Regions from separate parts of the Pseudarthrobacter sp. MDT1-40-2 genome, predicted to be linked through region 1. Evidence: riboswitches for the same ligand, from Rfam matches in the RefSeq annotation. Region 1 holds a riboswitch; each other region holds the start of a gene.
What was found. Region 1 has a riboswitch for thiamine pyrophosphate ahead of AC50X5_RS15925 (ECF transporter S component). Riboswitches for the same ligand answer to the same signal wherever they lie in the genome.
Positions count from the first base shown of each region.

Region 2: it holds a riboswitch for thiamine pyrophosphate, as region 1 does, so the genes downstream of both, thiO (glycine oxidase ThiO) here and AC50X5_RS15925 (ECF transporter S component) in region 1, are expected to answer to the same signal.
Region 3: it holds a riboswitch for thiamine pyrophosphate, as region 1 does, so the genes downstream of both, thiC (phosphomethylpyrimidine synthase ThiC) here and AC50X5_RS15925 (ECF transporter S component) in region 1, are expected to answer to the same signal.
Region 4: it holds a riboswitch for thiamine pyrophosphate, as region 1 does, so the genes downstream of both, AC50X5_RS00990 (bifunctional hydroxymethylpyrimidine kinase/phosphomethylpyrimidine kinase) here and AC50X5_RS15925 (ECF transporter S component) in region 1, are expected to answer to the same signal.

Region 1 is NZ_JBWZCL010000008.1:2,791-7,008, reverse strand. Features, by position in the region: gene AC50X5_RS15935 (DHA2 family efflux MFS transporter permease subunit) at 1-1,020, opposite strand, end outside; gene AC50X5_RS15930 (aspartate/glutamate racemase family protein) at 1,306-2,028, shown strand; TPP riboswitch at 2,103-2,238, shown strand; gene AC50X5_RS15925 (ECF transporter S component) at 2,303-2,953, shown strand; gene AC50X5_RS15920 (ABC transporter ATP-binding protein) at 2,953-4,218, shown strand, end outside.
Region 2 is NZ_JBWZCL010000001.1:625,331-629,548, reverse strand. Features, by position in the region: gene AC50X5_RS02910 (class I SAM-dependent methyltransferase) at 1-663, opposite strand, end outside; gene AC50X5_RS02905 (hypothetical protein) at 797-1,609, shown strand; gene thiE (thiamine phosphate synthase) at 1,677-2,354, opposite strand; TPP riboswitch at 2,381-2,500, shown strand; gene thiO (glycine oxidase ThiO) at 2,496-3,794, shown strand; gene thiS (sulfur carrier protein ThiS) at 3,791-4,027, shown strand; gene AC50X5_RS02885 (thiazole synthase) at 4,030-4,218, shown strand, end outside.
Region 3 is NZ_JBWZCL010000001.1:302,911-307,128, reverse strand. Features, by position in the region: gene AC50X5_RS01455 (alpha/beta fold hydrolase) at 1-671, shown strand, start outside; gene thiC (phosphomethylpyrimidine synthase ThiC) at 677-2,479, opposite strand; TPP riboswitch at 2,474-2,581, opposite strand; gene AC50X5_RS01445 (amidohydrolase family protein) at 2,645-3,766, shown strand; gene AC50X5_RS01440 (VOC family protein) at 3,831-4,218, shown strand, end outside.
Region 4 is NZ_JBWZCL010000001.1:209,963-214,180, forward strand. Features, by position in the region: gene rplU (50S ribosomal protein L21) at 1-38, opposite strand, end outside; gene AC50X5_RS00990 (bifunctional hydroxymethylpyrimidine kinase/phosphomethylpyrimidine kinase) at 378-1,946, opposite strand; TPP riboswitch at 1,937-2,034, opposite strand; gene AC50X5_RS00995 (Rne/Rng family ribonuclease) at 2,112-4,218, opposite strand, start outside.

The DNA of each region.
Region 1 (4,218 bases):
CCCGGTCTCCAACGAACCGACTCCGAGCGATTCCTGCAGGACGAGAGGGAGCAGGGTGGCGAGACTGAAGGCGCCCATCACCAGGAAGAGGAAGACGATGCCGGGTCGTGCGAACCCGGCATGCAGGAAGATCCGCATGTCCAGAACGGCCGCGTCACGGCGCTGCAATCGGAGCTGCCGCAACACGAATGCTGCGATACCCAGCAGGCCCAGCGGGATCGCGATCCAGAAAGCACTAGAGAAGTGACCGCCGCGGGATTCGCCAGCACTCGCCAGGCCGTACACCAACGCGCCGAATCCGATCGCGGAGAGCACCAGCGACAGCGCGTCGAATCCGATGCGTCGCGGCGTCGTGAGGTTTGGCATCTTGATGGCCCCGATGAGGAGGCCTAATAGCGACAGCGGCAAAATGATGATGAACAACCACCGCCAGGTCAGCTGAGACATCACGAGGCCGGAGAAGGCCGGACCGAGGGCGGGTGCGACGGCAGACACCGCAGTGACTAACGCCATCATCTGTCCACGACGAGACGGTGCAACGAGACCGATCGACGTCGTCATCAGCAGCGGAACCAACACCGCCGTACCGAGGGCTTGCACAACTCGGCCTGTGAGCAGCAGTGCGAAGCCGGGTGCGACGGCCGCGATGAAGGTGCCGAGGGTGAACAATCCGACGCTGACAATGAAAATTGTCCGCAGCTGGAACCGCTGCATGATGTAACCGGTGGTCGGGATGATCACCGCGAGGGTGAGGGCGTAGCCGGTGGTGAGCCACTGCCCGGTCGTAGCCGTGATGTTGAGGTCGTCCATGATTTGCGGCAGCGCCACCCCGACCACCATCTCGGACAGGAACGCCACGAACGCCGAGAAGACCAGGACGGAGATTGTCAGAACCTCGCCCGGAGACAATCGCTTCCTCGGCGCCGGGCTGGTCGCGATCGGGCCGATGACCGCTCCTTCGGGAACGGTGACAGTGCCGAGGGGCCCTGTTGCAGGGGCGAGGCGCGTGTCACTACTCATAAGTTGTTGACTCCTGGGTGCTCGTTTGATTTATAAGCTCGGGGCCGGAATCCACAGGATCACCGCCCGGACAGAGCACCGCGCCATCGGAGAGCCTGCCGGTATTCAGTCTCCACCTTCACACTAGTGTGAAGGTCAAATCGGCTACGCGCTAACCTCTTGGTTTAAGGGGTCGACGCTCGTAGACGGACATTGCTTTACAAATGTGAGGAGTTCCCAGAAGGATCATTAGCGAAGTTGTTCATTATCTGCGCCTGCGCCATTGCGTCACGATCCTGTCTATTCATGAGGCGTCCTTCAGTAGAAGTGGGAGGGAATATGCGAACCATAGGAATGCTTGGTGGTATGAGTTGGGAATCCACCGCTGAGTACTATCGATTGGCGAATGAACTAGTACGGAGTCGTCTCGGCGGCGTCCACTCGGCCAGCATTCTCCTGGACTCCATGGACTTCGCGGATATGGAGCGGCTCCAGTCAGGCGGGGAGTGGAAGGAGGCCGGCAATATGCTGGCCATGAAAGCTTCCTCGTTGGAAGCGGCAGGCGCTGACATCCTCGTACTCTGTACGAACACAATGCATATCGTCGTTGACGCCGTCGAAGAAGCGGTAGCCATCCCCGTGCTGCACATCGTCGACACCACGTCCAACCAGATAAAGCAGCATGGTCTGAACCGCGTCGGACTGCTAGGCACCATGTTCACCATGGAACAGAATTTCTACCGAGACCGGCTCAACGCCAATGGCCTCGACGTCATCGTTCCGGAGCAGCGCGACCGAGCGACTGTGCACCGGATTATTTACGATGAACTTGTCCGCGGCGTTGTGAGGGAAGAGTCCCGCGCCGAGTACCGCGCGATCATGGAGCGCCTCGTCGCCGCTGGGGCAGAAGGAATCATTCTGGGATGCACTGAAATCGAGTTGCTCGTGACGGCGGAGGACAGCCCTGTCCCGGTGTTCCCCACGACGCGGATTCATGTGGAGGCCGCAGTTGATCTCGCGCTCAGCTAGCCGGGAGAAGTCTTTCGTCTCCGCCGCTCACAAGGAACGCCGGGTGTAAACTGAACCAGCCCATAAGGGTGGATTTATCACGACAGGGGAGCGCCGCCGTCGTACTCCGCAGTAATGCGAAGTCGGGTGGGCGCTGAGAGTGCGGGCTGCCGCAGACCCTCGAACCTGATCCGGTTAGTACCGGCGCAAGGGAGTCGAGTTCTCAGAGTTACCGGACAAGGGGCTTTTTGCCCGCCGGAAACTCTCCCCTCCTGTACCTCAGGAGGAAGAAGAAATGACAACTGTAAGCACGAAGAAGACCGGCAAGAGCTGGCGCGTAGTGGACATTGTGGTGGCTGCGCTGATCGCGGTGACCGGCGGCGTGATCTTCTGGGCATGGTCCCAGGGCGCCGGTGTGGTGTCCGCGCCCATGAACGCCGTCTACCCGCCGCTGACCGGCCTGATCGCAGGCGGCTGGATGATTCCGGCGGTGCTGGGAATGCTGATCATCCGCAAACCAGGCGCGGCAATTTTCTGTGAAACCGTCGCTGCCACGGGGGAACTGATCATGGGCTCGCAGTACGGCGTGACCGTGCTGATTTCCGGCCTCCTGCAGGGCCTGGGCGCCGAGCTGGTGTTCCTGTTCCTGGTCTACGGACGCATGAGCACAGGCAGCTTCCTGCACCAGAAATACAACCTGACCGCCGCGCTGCTGGCCGGCGCGGCTGCCGGACTCTTCTGCGGCTTGAATGACTCCTTCATGCCCTGGGGCTGGAACATCCTCTACCCGGGCGCCGACAAGCTGGCCTACATCATCTTCTGCGCCATCTCCGGTGCGATTATTGCCGGTGCCCTCTCCTGGGTAGCCACGCGCGGCTTGGCCAAAACCGGTGTGTTGAGTTCCTTCGCGTCCCGCCGGGCCGCAACGGAGCCCGTCTTCAACTGATGCCAACAGCCGACGACGGCGTCCGCCCTGCCGCCATCACCGCCCAGGGATGGGGATGGCGGCACGCCGGACGGACCACGCCGGCCGTGGCCGGCCTGGACCTGGACGTCCGCCCCGGCGAACGGGTGCTGCTGCTGGGCCCGTCCGGGTCCGGTAAGTCCACGCTCCTCCATGCCCTCGCCGGGGTGCTCGGTGACGAGGAGGACGACGCCGACGAATCCGGAACACTGCTGATCGACGGCGCCCCGCCCCGGGAGCAGCGCGGCCGTGCCGGGCTCATGCAGCAGGACCCGGAAACCCAGGTAGTGCTCTCGCGCCTGGCGGACGACGTCGCGTTCGGCGCGGAGAACCTTGCGGTGCCCCGGGACGAGATCTGGCGGCGGGTCCACGAAGCCCTGGAGGACGTAGGCCTGCGCAACTCTGGTTCAGGCTCTGCCGGGGGCGGGCTGGAACTGGACCACCCGACGTCGGCATTGTCCGGCGGGCAAAAGCAGCGGCTTGCGCTCGCCGGCATCCTGGCCATGCGGCCGGGGCTGATCCTGCTGGATGAACCCACCGCCAACCTTGATCCGGCCGGTGTGCTGGAAGTCCGGGACGCCGTGGCCCGGTGCCTGGATAAAACCGGCGCCACGCTGGTGGTGGTGGAGCACCGGGTATCCGTCTGGAAAGACGTGGTGGACCGGATTGTGGTGCTGCAGCCTGGCCGCGGTGCGTCTTCCGCCGCTGGCGGAAGTCCCTCCGGGGTGCTGTTTGACGGCCCGCCGGACCAGGTCCTGGGGCAGGCGCGCGAACTGCTCGCGACGGCGGGGGTCTGGGTACCGGGCTACGTTCCGTTGACGCGCCCGCGGACAGCGCCGGCAGCTGCGGCCATGCTGCTGACAGCCGAAAACCTCGCCGTGTCCCGCGGAAGGGCCACCCGCCGGGGGCTGCGCAAAGTACCGCCGCCCGCCGTCCAGACAGGGGTACAGGCAACGGTCCGCGCCGGGCAGGCGCTCACCATCACCGGCCCCAACGGCTCGGGAAAATCAACGGTGGCGCTGACTCTTGGCGGCCTGTTGGAACCGGCCGGCGGGACTGTGTCGGCCGCCGTCGAGCTTTCCCGTGGTGCCGGAATCGATCCTTACCGCTGGAAGGCCAAGGAACTGATTGCCCGGATCGGCACTGTCTTCCAGGAGCCGGAGCACCAGTTTGTCACCAGCCGGGTGCTGGATGAACTGACCTTCGGCCCCCGGCACCTTGGCCATGGCGATGAACGCGTGGACGAA
Region 2 (4,218 bases), on a different contig from region 1:
TGCAAGAATCCGAAAAACGACATTGCCTGGTCCGCCGCGCCTAACTTCAGTGATGGTGAATCCCGCGCTCTGCAGGTACGGCACAGGATCACGGGTTATGTGATCTGCGCTGATGCGGATGCACAGTGGTTCGATCGCGCGCATAACGGCACGTGCCAAAACACTCGTTGACCGCCCGTGTTCAGCCAGGACGAACAACCCGCCCGGGCGGAGTACACGGTATGCCTCACGGCTGGCGGCAAGCGGATCAGGGATGGTGCAGAACGTGAAGGTGGAGATGACGGTGTCGGCAGTCTCTGACGGCAAGGCCAAGGCCTGCGCATCACCATGATGCAACTCGACGCGACTGAGCCTGCTTTCTTCCGCGCGCTTGCGGGCGATGGCGAGCATTTCTTCGGAAAGTTCAATTCCTGTCACGTGCTGTACATCGGGACCATACAGCGGCAGGTTCAGGCCGGAGCCCACGCCTATCTCAATTACCGCTCCGCGGGCCATCGAAACAGCCCAGGCCCGGGCCCCCGCAGCGACATGGCGCTCAAAGAAAAACATCCATCGGTCATAGTGACGGGCGTTCTTGTTGAACGCTCTCCTGATGTCTTCGTTGCTGGTCTGGAACACAACAACCTCCCGGAGATACTCCGCTTCTTCGCTGCCGGCACCCACTTTGGAGAAGCAGTTCCCACGACCAAAATCATGGCCGTGTGCCTCAAATTCTAGGGCAGCGCAGGCACGTGGTACCTATGGGCGGGTGGCACATCTTCCAGCACGCAGAAGCGAACTCCCTAGACTGACCACCATGCTCACCGGATATGTATCCCGAACCGCCGTGGTCTTGATGATTGCAGTCTCGTTGGCCGGATGCTCGGGTGCGTCCATGACTTCCCGCAGCACCTTCGCACGGGAGTTCCTTGGCAACTTTGTGAGGTCTTTCGCTGGTGACCGCCATAACGACATCAACGGTTTCGCACGGTCCGCCGTCGATCTGATGAGTAACGATGCCGAGACCGCCGCCACGCTGAGCCTGGTGGGCATCGAGGAGCGGGAGGCGGACCGCGTAGAGGATCCGTTCGGAGCCCTGACGTTTCGGGTCCAGATGCCGGGCACGTCCACCGCGAAACCGTTTGATGCCTGCTACGAAGTTGAGTTCGATCGATATGGCGCAAACGACAGGCGGGTCTGGGAGGGTGACGATTACTTCCGCGAACAACCATGTCCGGCAAATGTGGCTCCTGTCATTCCGCCAATCGACACCAGCATCCGCTTTGTAGTAGCTGCCAACGCGGAAGAGGCAGCGGTACGAGTGCTTTCCGAAATGACCCCAGCAGCAGTGCCCGATGGCGATGGTGACTACATCGCCTCACGGATACTGGCGTTGTTGGAAGCACCCACGGGTGAATACGAGGAGCTCGCCCCGCCTGCTGTGGTCGTGGTCAGTGACAGCATAGGCGTTGCCATGGGAGCCGCACCCGGCGATTGCGTTCTCGTTGCCCGCGTGGACGGTGTGGTCTCGCGGGTGCGGCCTGCGCCCATCCGGCTTGAGCCCGGCGAGCTGGGCTGCACGCCGGAGACCGCCCTGATGGATCCCACTGAACTGGGCCCGCCACACTGATATACCGGCAGGATCAAAAAACCCCGCATCAAAACCCCGGTATCAGGCGCTGACGCGCCGTCCGGTATCAGGCGACGACGCGCCGTCCGGCGTCAAGCGCTGACAGGAGGTCTGCTGCCGCTTGTGCGGGATCCGGTGCGTGGGTAATGGCCCGGACCACGACGATACGGCTGGCACCGGCTTCCACGACCTCCCGCACATTGCCGTGATCGATGCCGCCAATGGCGAACCACGGGACATCGGTGCCGCCCGTTCCAGCGGATGCGGCAGCATGCCGCACCAGATCGAGCCCGACGGCGGCGCGTCCCGGCTTGGTGGGGGTGGCCCAGACCGGTCCGACGCAGAAGTAGTCCAGGTTTCCGGCGCGGGCATCGGCGATGGCGGCGTCCACCTGCTCCGGGGTATGTGAGGACAGGCCAACGATGGGTGCTGCGCCAAGCAGGCTCCGCACCTTCGCCGTGGGGAGGTCTTTTTGGCCGACATGGAAAACAGGGGTTCCGGAGAGCAGCGCAATGTCGGCACGGTCATTTACCGCCCACAGCCGTTCATGACGTTCGGCAGCCCTCCTGAGCACCTCAAGGAGTTCGAGCTCCTGGGCGGCCTCAATGGTCTTGTCCCTCAACTGGATAATGTCCACGCCGCCCGCGAAAGCGGCGTTTACGAAGGTTTCGAAATCGCCCCGTTCGGTGCGGGCATCGGTGCAGAGGTAAAGGCGGGCAGAGCTGAGGTCCGGGCGGGCTGTCATGGATCCAGCCTAATTCCTCTAAGCTGGGGAGGTACTGCGGGAGCCAATATGACCGTCATGGAGACGGCAAGGCTGAGAGGGCATCAGAGCCGACCGCTTGACCTGATCCGGCTAGTACCGGCGTAGGGAAGGAATCCAAGGATGGACGCTGCAGCCGCCACGGCACAAAGCTTCCGTGCCGACGTCGCCGTGATCGGCGGAGGAGTGATCGGCCACGCCGTGGCCTGGGAGTTCCAGCGCACCGGCCGTTCCGTGGCCCTGATCGATGATGCTCCGGGCTCCGGTGCCAGCTGGGCGGCCGCCGGAATGCTGGCCGCGGTCAGCGAATACCACTACCAGGAAGAGGACCTCCTGGAGCTGATGGTGGAATCTTCCGCGATGTGGCCGTCCTTCGCGGAGGCCCTCGCCTTGAGCTCTGGAACCGCCACCGGATATTTGACGACGCCGACCCTCACGGTGGGTGCCGGCGCGGCGGACCGCACGGCGCTCCTTGACCTGCGCCGGGTCCAGCTGGAGCGCGGACTCGCCGTGGAGCCCTTGACCATCAGGGAAGCCCGCAACCGCGAGCCGCTGTTGAGCCCCGGTATTTCCTGCGCCCTCCATACCCCCGATGACCACCAGGTGGATCCGCGGCTGCTGATCAAGGCTCTCCGAGACGCGCTGGGCGGGAAACAGGACGGCAGTGCAGGCGTCGAAAACGCCGTCGGCGGCTTTGCCATCCAGGCGGCGGCCGAAGAACTGATGTACGACGGCGGGAAGGTCACCGGGGTGCGCCTGCGTGGCGGGGGAGAGGTGCTTGCCGCTGAGACGATCGTGGCGAACGGACTGCATGCCGGGCAGTTGGCCGGCCTCCCCGATGGACTGCACTTGCCCCTGCGGCCGGTCCATGGGGACATCCTGCGGCTGCGTGTTCCTGAGCGTCTGCTGCCCCTGCTGACCGCCACCATCCGCGGCCTGGTGCATGGCGTTCCCGTATACATCGTGCCGCGCACCGACGGGACGGTGGTGATCGGGGCCACCCAGCGCGAAGACGCGTTGTCCGGCCACGCGTTCAACAACGGTTCCAATGCGGTTTCGGCAGGGGGCGTATACCAGTTGCTCCGCGATGCCCAGCAGCTGGTCCCCGCCGTCGCCGAGCTCGAACTGCTGGAAAGCACTGCCCGCGCCAGGCCTGCCACCCCCGACAATGCGCCGTTCCTGGGCAGGGTGGCATCGGCCGCCGGGCACGTTGAGGGACTGGTGATTGCCACCGGATTCTTCCGCCACGGAGTTTTGCTCGCCCCGGTGGCGGCCCGCATCTGCCGCGAACTGGCTGACGGGGAGCCGGATCCGCGCTGGAGGCCCTTCCTTCCGGACCGCTTCCCAGCAGCCGCGGCGCCGCCAGGACCAGGCCGCCATCCACTGCAGGATCTTCCGTTCGAACAACAGGAAACCCGATGAACATCACCCTCAATGGCGAAAACCATCCGCTGGACCCCGGTACCTCACTCAGTGCGCTGGTCACCCAAGTGACGGGCCGTCCGCTGGCAGCCAACGGGCAGGCCACGGACGGACGCAAACTCGGCGTGGCGGTAGCCCGCAACGCAGCCGTTGTGCCACGCAGCCAGTGGGCAGCAACGGCGCTCGCGGACGGCGACGACGTGGAAATTGTTACAGCAGTACAAGGAGGCTAGGAATGTCTGAACAGATAACCCGACCAGCGACCGAACTGTCGACGGCGGCACGCACCCCCGCTGAGGTGGCCGCCGCACCGCTCCTGATTAACGGCGTCGAACTTGGCTCCCGGCTGATCATGGGGACCGGCGGCGCGCCGAGCCTGGATGGGCTGGGTGCGGCGCTCGTGGCCTCCGGGACTGGACTCACC
Region 3 (4,218 bases), on a different contig from region 1:
GGCAGCACGGCATGGCCCTGGATTATGATGCCTTGTTCCTGCGGCGCCATGGCTTTGACCCCATTGCTGAGCCCGTGGAATCTTCGTTCGCCGAGGACGCCGCCATTGTGTTGCGTTCCCTGGCGGACTCCGGCCGGGGTGTGGCTGGAGGCCATGTAGTGGCTCATTCCCAGGGTGCCATCGCGGCGATCATGGCTGCCCTAGAGCGTCCGGACCTGGTCCGCTCCTTGACCCTGGTTGAGCCGGCCTGCCTGTCCCTGACTGCCGAACTGCCGGCTACGGCTGCCCACATCGAGTTGATGAAGCCCCTGTTTGATGTGCGCCACCAGCTCAGCGACCATGATTTCCAGCGGGAATTTGTGCGCCGGATGTTCGCTGCGGATGCAAGGGAATCCGCCACGCCGGAGGAGCAACGGCAGGCCCGGCGGCTGCGCCTGCAGGCGCCGCCCTGGGAAGCTCCGCTGCAGATCGTTCCCGGCGTCCCAACACTGGTGCTCACCGGGGGTTGGGAACCGTTGTACGAAGAGATCGCCGGTTACCTGCGTGAGACCGGTGCCGTGCATCGGATTGCAGCAGGCGGGCACCGGCCCCACGATTCTCCCGAGGGCGACCGATATATCCGGTCCTTTATTGCTGAGGCGAGCCGGAGCCGGCAGCCCCGGGCGTCCTGAGAAACCTAGCCGTCGGCAGGAACTTTGGGCTCGGGCAGGTATACCTTGGCGCCGGAAGCCAGGAATTCCTCGCTCTTTTCCTTCATTCCGCTGTACAACCCGGCAATGGCGGCCTGGGAATCTGCTGAACCGTATTCGTTCCGGATATCTTGGCTGATCTTCATGGAGCAGAACTTGGGCCCGCACATGGAACAGAAGTGTGCCGTCTTGGCCGGCTCGGCGGGCAATGTTTCGTCGTGGAAGGCCTCGGCCGTTACCGGGTCAAGGGACAGTGCGAACTGGTCGCGCCAACGGAACTCGAACCGGGCTTTGGACAATGCGTCATCCCGTTCATGGGCACCCGGGTGTCCCTTGGCCAGGTCGGCCGCGTGGGCGGCGATCTTGTAGGTGATCACGCCGGTCTTGACATCGTCCTTGTTGGGCAGTCCCAGGTGCTCCTTGGGGGTGACGTAGCAGAGCATGGCCGTGCCGTAGCGGGCGATTTCCGTGGCGCCAATAGCCGAGGTGATGTGGTCATAGCCCGGCGCAATGTCCGTCACCAACGGACCAAGCGTGTAAAACGGCGCTCCCTTGCACAGCTCCTGCTGCCGTTCCACGTTCTCCCGCACCAGGTGGAACGGCACGTGGCCCGGCCCCTCCACCATGACCTGCACGTCGTACTCCCAGGCGCGCTGCGTCAGTTCAGCCAAGGTATCCAGCTCGGCGAACTGCGCGGCATCGTTGGCGTCCGCCGTCGAACCCGGACGCAGGCCGTCGCCCAGCGAAAAGGCGACGTCGTACCGGGCGAAGATTTCGCACAGCTCGTCAAAGTGCGTGTAGAGGAAGTTCTCCTGGTGGTGCGCCAGGCACCAGCCAGCCATGATGGAACCGCCCCGGGACACGATTCCAGTAACCCGGTTGGCCGTGAGCGGTACGTAGCGCAGCAGGACGCCGGCGTGGATGGTCATGTAATCCACGCCCTGCTCGCACTGCTCGATCACGGTGTCCCTGAAAATCTCCCAGGTCAGGGCATTGGCCTCGCCGTTCACTTTTTCCAGTGCCTGGTAGATGGGCACGGTGCCGATCGGAACCGGCGAATTACGGATAAGCCACTCCCGGGTGGTGTGGATATCGTCGCCGGTGGAGAGGTCCATCACCGTGTCGGCACCCCATTGCGTGGCCCACTGCAGCTTGTCCACCTCTTCGGCGACGGAACTGGTGACAGCCGAGTTGCCGATGTTCGCATTGATCTTCACCAGGAAGGCCTTTCCGATGATCATCGGTTCGGACTCCGGGTGGTTGATGTTGTTGGGGATGATCGCCCGGCCGGCTGCCACCTCTGAGCGCACCAGCTCTACATCGCAGTTCTCCCTCAGCGCGACGAACTGCATTTCCTGGGTGATGGCGCCCTGCCGGGCGTAGTGCATCTGCGTCACTGTCTTGCCGTCGACGGCGCGGCGGGGCACGGGCCGCGCCCCCTTCCACTCAGCAGAGGCGGCGCCCCGGCGCACTGCGGACCGCCCGTCGTCGAGCAGGTTGCGTTCCCGGCCGGTATAGGGCTCAGTGTCACCACGCCCCTCAATCCATTCCGAGCGGAAGGGCGGCAGGCCCACCACTGGATCGCTTCCCGGCCCGGCGGTCCGGTACACCCGGAACGGCTCATTAGCCCGGCCGTTGGGTGAGGGTTCCAGCAAAATCTCTGTGACGGGGACTCTGATTCCGGCGGTTTCATCACTGATATATGCCAGCGAATGGGACTTCAACGACTGGGTTTCAGGGGTGGCAGCTTCATGGTGGACAGGGCTTTGCCGTGTTACGGGGGTACTCAATGAATACTCACTTCCTTCGCCGGCATTACCCGGACAGGTTCAACGGTCGCAGGCTGCGTCAGCCCGATCTCAGCCCCTGCAAGGGCACCCGTGTGGTCAAGAGGAAAGCTATCACAGCTGCTGCGGAGGGCACTGTCACATTGCATCCGGCCATAGGGTGGTGGCATGGCCGGCATCATCGAATTCAGCGGAACTGTGCTCACTGCACCTGCAACGGAACGGCGGGGCCTCTGGTCCGTTGACGGCAGGCTGACGTTCAACCGCCCGGAAGGCGTCCCGGAGCTGGTCCTCGATGGTTGGGTCCTTCCCGGGTTTGTTGATGCCCACTGCCACGTCGGGCTCGGTCCCGGCGGAGTGGTGGACGCTGCTGCTGCCGAAGAACAAGCCCGCACGGACCTGGCAGCCGGAACGCTGCTGATCCGGGATGCCGGGTCTCCCGCGGACACCCGTTGGCTGCAGGGACGCGCAGACATGCCGGTCATCATCCGGGCAGGACGCCACATCGCCAGGACCCGCAGGTACCTCCGTGGTTTCGCCCAGGAAACCGAGCCGGATGGCCTGGTTGAGGCTGTGCGCAAGCAGGCCCGGTCAGGTGACGGGTGGATCAAACTGGTGGGGGACTGGATCGACCGCGACGCCGGTGACCTGGCGCCGTCGTTTCCGGCCGCCGTCGTCAAGGACGCGGTCCGCGCTGCACATGATGAAGGCGCGCGGGTGACCGCCCACTGTTTCGGGGAGCAAAGCCTTGATGACATGCTCGACGCCGGAATGGACTGTGTTGAGCACGCCACCGGCCTGCTTCCGAGGCATCTCCCGCGCTTCGTTGAGCAGGGCGTGCCGATCGTGCCCACCCTGATCAATATCGCCACGTTCCCGGACATTGCCGCCCAGGCAGGGCCGAAGTTCCCCCGCTATGCCGCGCACATGCTCGCCCTGTGGGAACGGCGCAACGAACGCGTCCTGGAAGCGTTCGAAGCGGGCGTCCGGATCTTCGCCGGCACGGATGCGGGCAGTGTCATCGGGCACGGCAGGATCGCGGATGAGATCCTGGCCCTCCACCGTGCCGGTCTGCCCATGGCCGCCGCGCTGGACGCCGCCGGCTGGGCGGCGCGGGACTGGCTGGGCGCTCAGGGCCTTTCGGAGGGTGCGAGGGCGGACGTCGTCATCTGCCGTGAGGATCCCCGGGCAGTACCGGAAACCATCAGCCGGCTGGCTCAGGTGGTGCTGGGCGGGCAGGTGCATGCCGGAAGCGGGACTAGGGGGCCAAAAACCCTTGATTTAAATTGAAGCTTCAAGTAAATTGGGGGTAGCGGCCCTCCAACCCCGAAGGCCATGCGATCGGGAGAGTTAAATGAATGCAGAAGCCGCCAGCCAGGACCTCCTTCCTGCCGGGCTCACCATGGGCACCGTGATGCTCAAGGTGGGAAACATGAAGGCCATGACCGACTACTACCAGCGTGCCCTCGGCCTGGTAGTAGTGGCAGAGCAGGATGGCGGCGTCTACCTTGGCAGACTGGGCCGTCCGCTAATCCACCTGGCGCCGGCGTTGGGCCTGCAGTTGCCGTCCCGGGGGGAAGCCGGCCTCTTCCATACAGCCCTCCTGTTTGAAGACCAGGCCTCCCTGGCGGCCACCGTGGCAACTGCCGCGCAGTTCGAGCCGGCGCTCTACGTTGGCAGCGCCGACCACCTGGTGAGCGAGGCGTTCTACTTCACTGATCCGGAAGACAACGGCATCGAGC
Region 4 (4,218 bases), on a different contig from region 1:
TTCTCTTGGCGGCCACCTGCGCGGACAATCGCGTACACTGGGGAACTCACTTCTCTCGACGTCATTACTAAATTTGCGTGCGGAACCTGGACTCAAAGTGGTCGGTTCCCGCTGTGCCTCAACGCCGTGGATTCCCCGGGGGGACCCGTGAGCTATTACCTGGACTTGCCGATTGGCTGGTCCGGGGAGTCATAACCCAAGTGTTGGCGTAAGCACCGAAGATCCAGTTTACGCTAAATCTGGCTCCGGCCGCAAATGAGGCTGGTTCCGGGCTGTACCGTACAAATCACTAAGCAATTTCTCTCAGCAATGCTGAACGCACATCCGGAACCGTGCCTGACTATCCTACCCGTACGCACAGGACATGTCCGCCAGGCTCAGGCAAACCGGCGCGGCGCGTCGAAGAAGTCCACCTCGAACCGGCATGACTGGGTAAAGGCAGCCAGCATGGCCGAGCGGTCGGCCGCAGATCCGTTCCTTCCCGCAGCGTCGGCGATGGCAATCGCCTGCCGGGTGGCTTCGGCGAAAGCTTCGTCCGCGTAGGTACGGAGCCAGTCTGCATACGGATGTCCCGCCGGTGATTCGGCTGCCAGGAACTGACCGTGGAGACGCTCCCCCACTTCCGCATACAACCAGAAGCACGGCAGCACCGCTGCCACCAGGACGCCGTAGCTGCCAACGGACGAGGCCGCCAGAAGATGATCGACGTAGCTTTTGGTCACCGGACCCTGGCCCGTGGGCGACGGGCGGCCAGCCAGCCAGGTCCTGTGCAGCTCCGATTCGACCTCAAGGCAGCTCAGCGCCGAGCGCGCCCAGAACATTTGCTCCGCCTCTGTGGGCGCCAACGCGCTTGCCCGCGACAACACCCGCGAGTAGCCGTTCAGGTACAAGGAGTCCTGGCTCAGGTAATACGCGAAGTGCTCCTCGGTCAGGGCTCCGGACGCCAGTTCCCGGATAAAGTCCAGTGCGTAGATATCGTCCAGGTAAGGCTCCGCTTCCCGCCGGAGAAGGTCAGAGAAACTGCCGGGCAGGTCAGTCCCCGCGCCGTCTGCACCCGCAGGGACGAGGTGGTGAAAGTGATGGACGGGGCCCTTTCCACTTCCGACGGCGAGGCTGCCGCCCCCGGCAAGCGCCCCTTCCAGCCAAGGTTTGACCACCGCCAGCGCTTCCTCCCAGTTGCCTAGCCTCGCCATCACGGTGGCCATGGCGGAGGACAGCGAGCAACCCGTGCCATGGCTGTTATTTGTGGCAATCCGGCGCCCCTGGAACTCCACGACCTCCGAGGACAGCAGCCCTGCACTGTTGACGAGGGCGTCAGGGCAGGTACCGCCGTCGAGGTGTCCGCCCTTGACCAGGACCGTGGCTCCGCTGGCCGTGGATAGGCGCTTACCCTGTTCCAGTGCGCCCGCCCAGTCCTGTGCGGGCTCCTCCCCCAGGAGAATTGCCAGTTCCGGAAGGTTGGGCGTGACGAGGTCCGCAAGAGGCAGCAGCCTGAGCAGCGCTTGCTCGGCCTGTTCCTTGAGCAGCCGGTCCCCACTGGTGGCGACCATGACAGGATCCAGGACCACGACGGCGGGACGCACCTTCCGCAACCACTCCCCGACCACCGTGACCACTTCCTCCTCACCCAGCATGCCGATCTTGACGGCATCAATGGTGATGTCCTCGCTGATGGCGTCCAACTGCTGCGCCAGGAACGACTCCGGCGGTACGTGGATGCCCCGGACGCCGCGTGTGTTCTGTGCGGTGAGCGCCGTGATGGCGGCCATGCCGTAACCACCGTTGGCCGCGATGCTCTTCAGGTCAGCCTGAATTCCGGCGCCGCCGGATGGATCCGAACCCGCGATGGACAGCACCCGGGGAATCGAGTGCCTTGGGGGCTGACTGGACGTGCCATTGCTGGCTGTGCTGGTTGACGTTGCAGGCAGTATGAATGACGAAGTCACGTGGACATCCCTTCGCCGGTGCTAACCGGACAGGTTCAACGGGTCTTATCTCAGCCGGCTCCGATGCCTGGCACCCCGTGTCAGTACTACAGCCTAACGCAGACGAAAAAGGGCCCGGTCCCGCGGCCTGCAACCGCCGGGACCGGACCCTTCACTCAGTCAGCGCTAGAGCTCAGATGCCGGTACGCCCACGCCCAGGATGATCGGCTGGGAGGCATCAGGCTTGCTGGCCTGAGCAGCTGCCGCAGAGACCGGAGCCTTCGCTTCATGGCTGTGTGAACCTGTGGCAGCGGGAGCAGGCGCGTGCTGCTCTACGCTGGTCTCGTTCGCTGCACCCTGCGCACGGCTGGCACTGCGGTTGCGGCGCGGACGGCGTGAGCGTGACGGGTCTGCTGCTTCGGGAGCGGCAGCGGCTGCCGGAGCAGCGGACACCGTGCGGGCGCCAGTTGTCTCGGTGACCTTTTCGGCTGCAGGTTCACCCAGGTGGGCGAACGCTTCGGCGAGGCTGTCCAGCGTGAGCTTGGGCTGCGGCTGTTCCTCGTCCGTGTGGGCGACCGAAGGCAGTGCAACCTTCTCGCCGCCGAACGTCAAAACAGCGGCGGGAGCAGCGACCGGAGGCTGGGGAGCCGTGGTTTCAGGTTCCCGTGTTTCGCGCACCGTTTCAACAGCGGCCGGCGCAGCTGCCGGAGCCGCGTGTTCCTGGTCATGCTGGTGGGCAGCATGTGCGGCGGCGGCGATGTTGGCAAGTGCCGCGCGGGTTGCCTCGGCTTTGGCGTGGCGCTCGGCGTCGTTCGGTTCGGACTGAACCGTGTGCACCACGGCCGCCGGTGCTGCAACGTCAAGCTGCTGGCCGCCGCGTCCGCGACGGCGCTTACGTTCGCCCCGTGCAGGCTGTGCCTCAATGCGGGGTGCCTCGCTGCGCTGGTTGTCGCTGCGGAACGCGTGGTGGTCAGCAGCCACAACATTGGCGCGGCGGTGCTCCACAGGTTCGTCGTGCGTGACTACACCCCGCCCTGCGCAGACCTCACACTGCTCACCAAAGACTTCCAGCAGACCGGTGCCCATGCGCTTGCGCGTCATCTGGACCAGGCCCAGTGATGTGACCTCAGCGACCTGGTGCTTGGTGCGGTCACGGCCCAGGCACTCCACCATGCGGCGCAGCACCAGGTCCCTGTTGGATTCCAGCACCATGTCGATGAAGTCGATCACGATGATTCCACCAATGTCGCGCAGGCGCAGCTGGCGAACCACTTCCTCGGCAGCTTCGAGGTTGTTCTTGGTGACTGTCTCTTCCAGGTTGCCGCCGCTGCCGGTGAACTTGCCGGTGTTGACGTCCACCACGGTCATGGCTTCCGTGCGGTCAATCACCAGCGAACCGCCCGAAGGCAGGAAGACCTTGCGGTCCAGGGCCTTGGCAATCTGCTCGTCGATCCGCCAGGCAGCGAAGATGTCCTGGTCCTGGGTCCACTTCTCAAGGCGGCCCACCAGGTCCGGTGCCACGTAGGTCACGTAGGCCTCGATGGTGTCCCAGGCCTCCTCGCCGGACACGATCAGCTTGGAGAAGTCCTCGTTGAAGACATCGCGGACAACCTTGATGGTGAGGTCAGGTTCTCCGTACAGCAGCTCCGGGGCCAGGACCTTGGTGGACTTGGCCTGTCCTTCAATGCCCTCCCACTGCGCACGGAGGCGGTTGATGTCGTGAGTCAGTTCCTCTTCCGAGGCACCCTCGGCAGCAGTCCGGACAATCACCCCGGCATTTTCGGGCAGCCGGTCCTTGAGGATCCGCTTGAGGCGGTTACGCTCGACGTCGGGCAGCTTGCGTGAGATGCCCGTCATGGATCCACCGGGTACGTACACGAGGTAACGGCCCGGAAGCGAAATCTGGCTGGTCAGGCGGGCGCCCTTGTGGCCTACCGGATCCTTGGTCACCTGGACCAGGACGGTGTCGCCGGACTTCAGCGCGTTCTCGATCCGGCGCTGCTTGCCCTCAAGGTTGACAGCTTCCCAGTTGACTTCACCGGCGTACAGCACGGCATTGCGGCCGCGTCCGATGTCCACGAAAGCAGCTTCCATGGAGGGCAGCACGTTCTGTACCTTGCCCAGGTACACGTTGCCGATCAGGGAATCCTGCTGGGTCTTGGACACAAAGTGCTCGGCCAGAACGCCGTCCTCAAGGACGCCGATCTGGATTCTGTCGTCGCGCTGACGCACGATCATCTGGCGGTCCACAGACTCACGGCGGGCCAGGAACTCGGCCTCGGTGATGACGGTG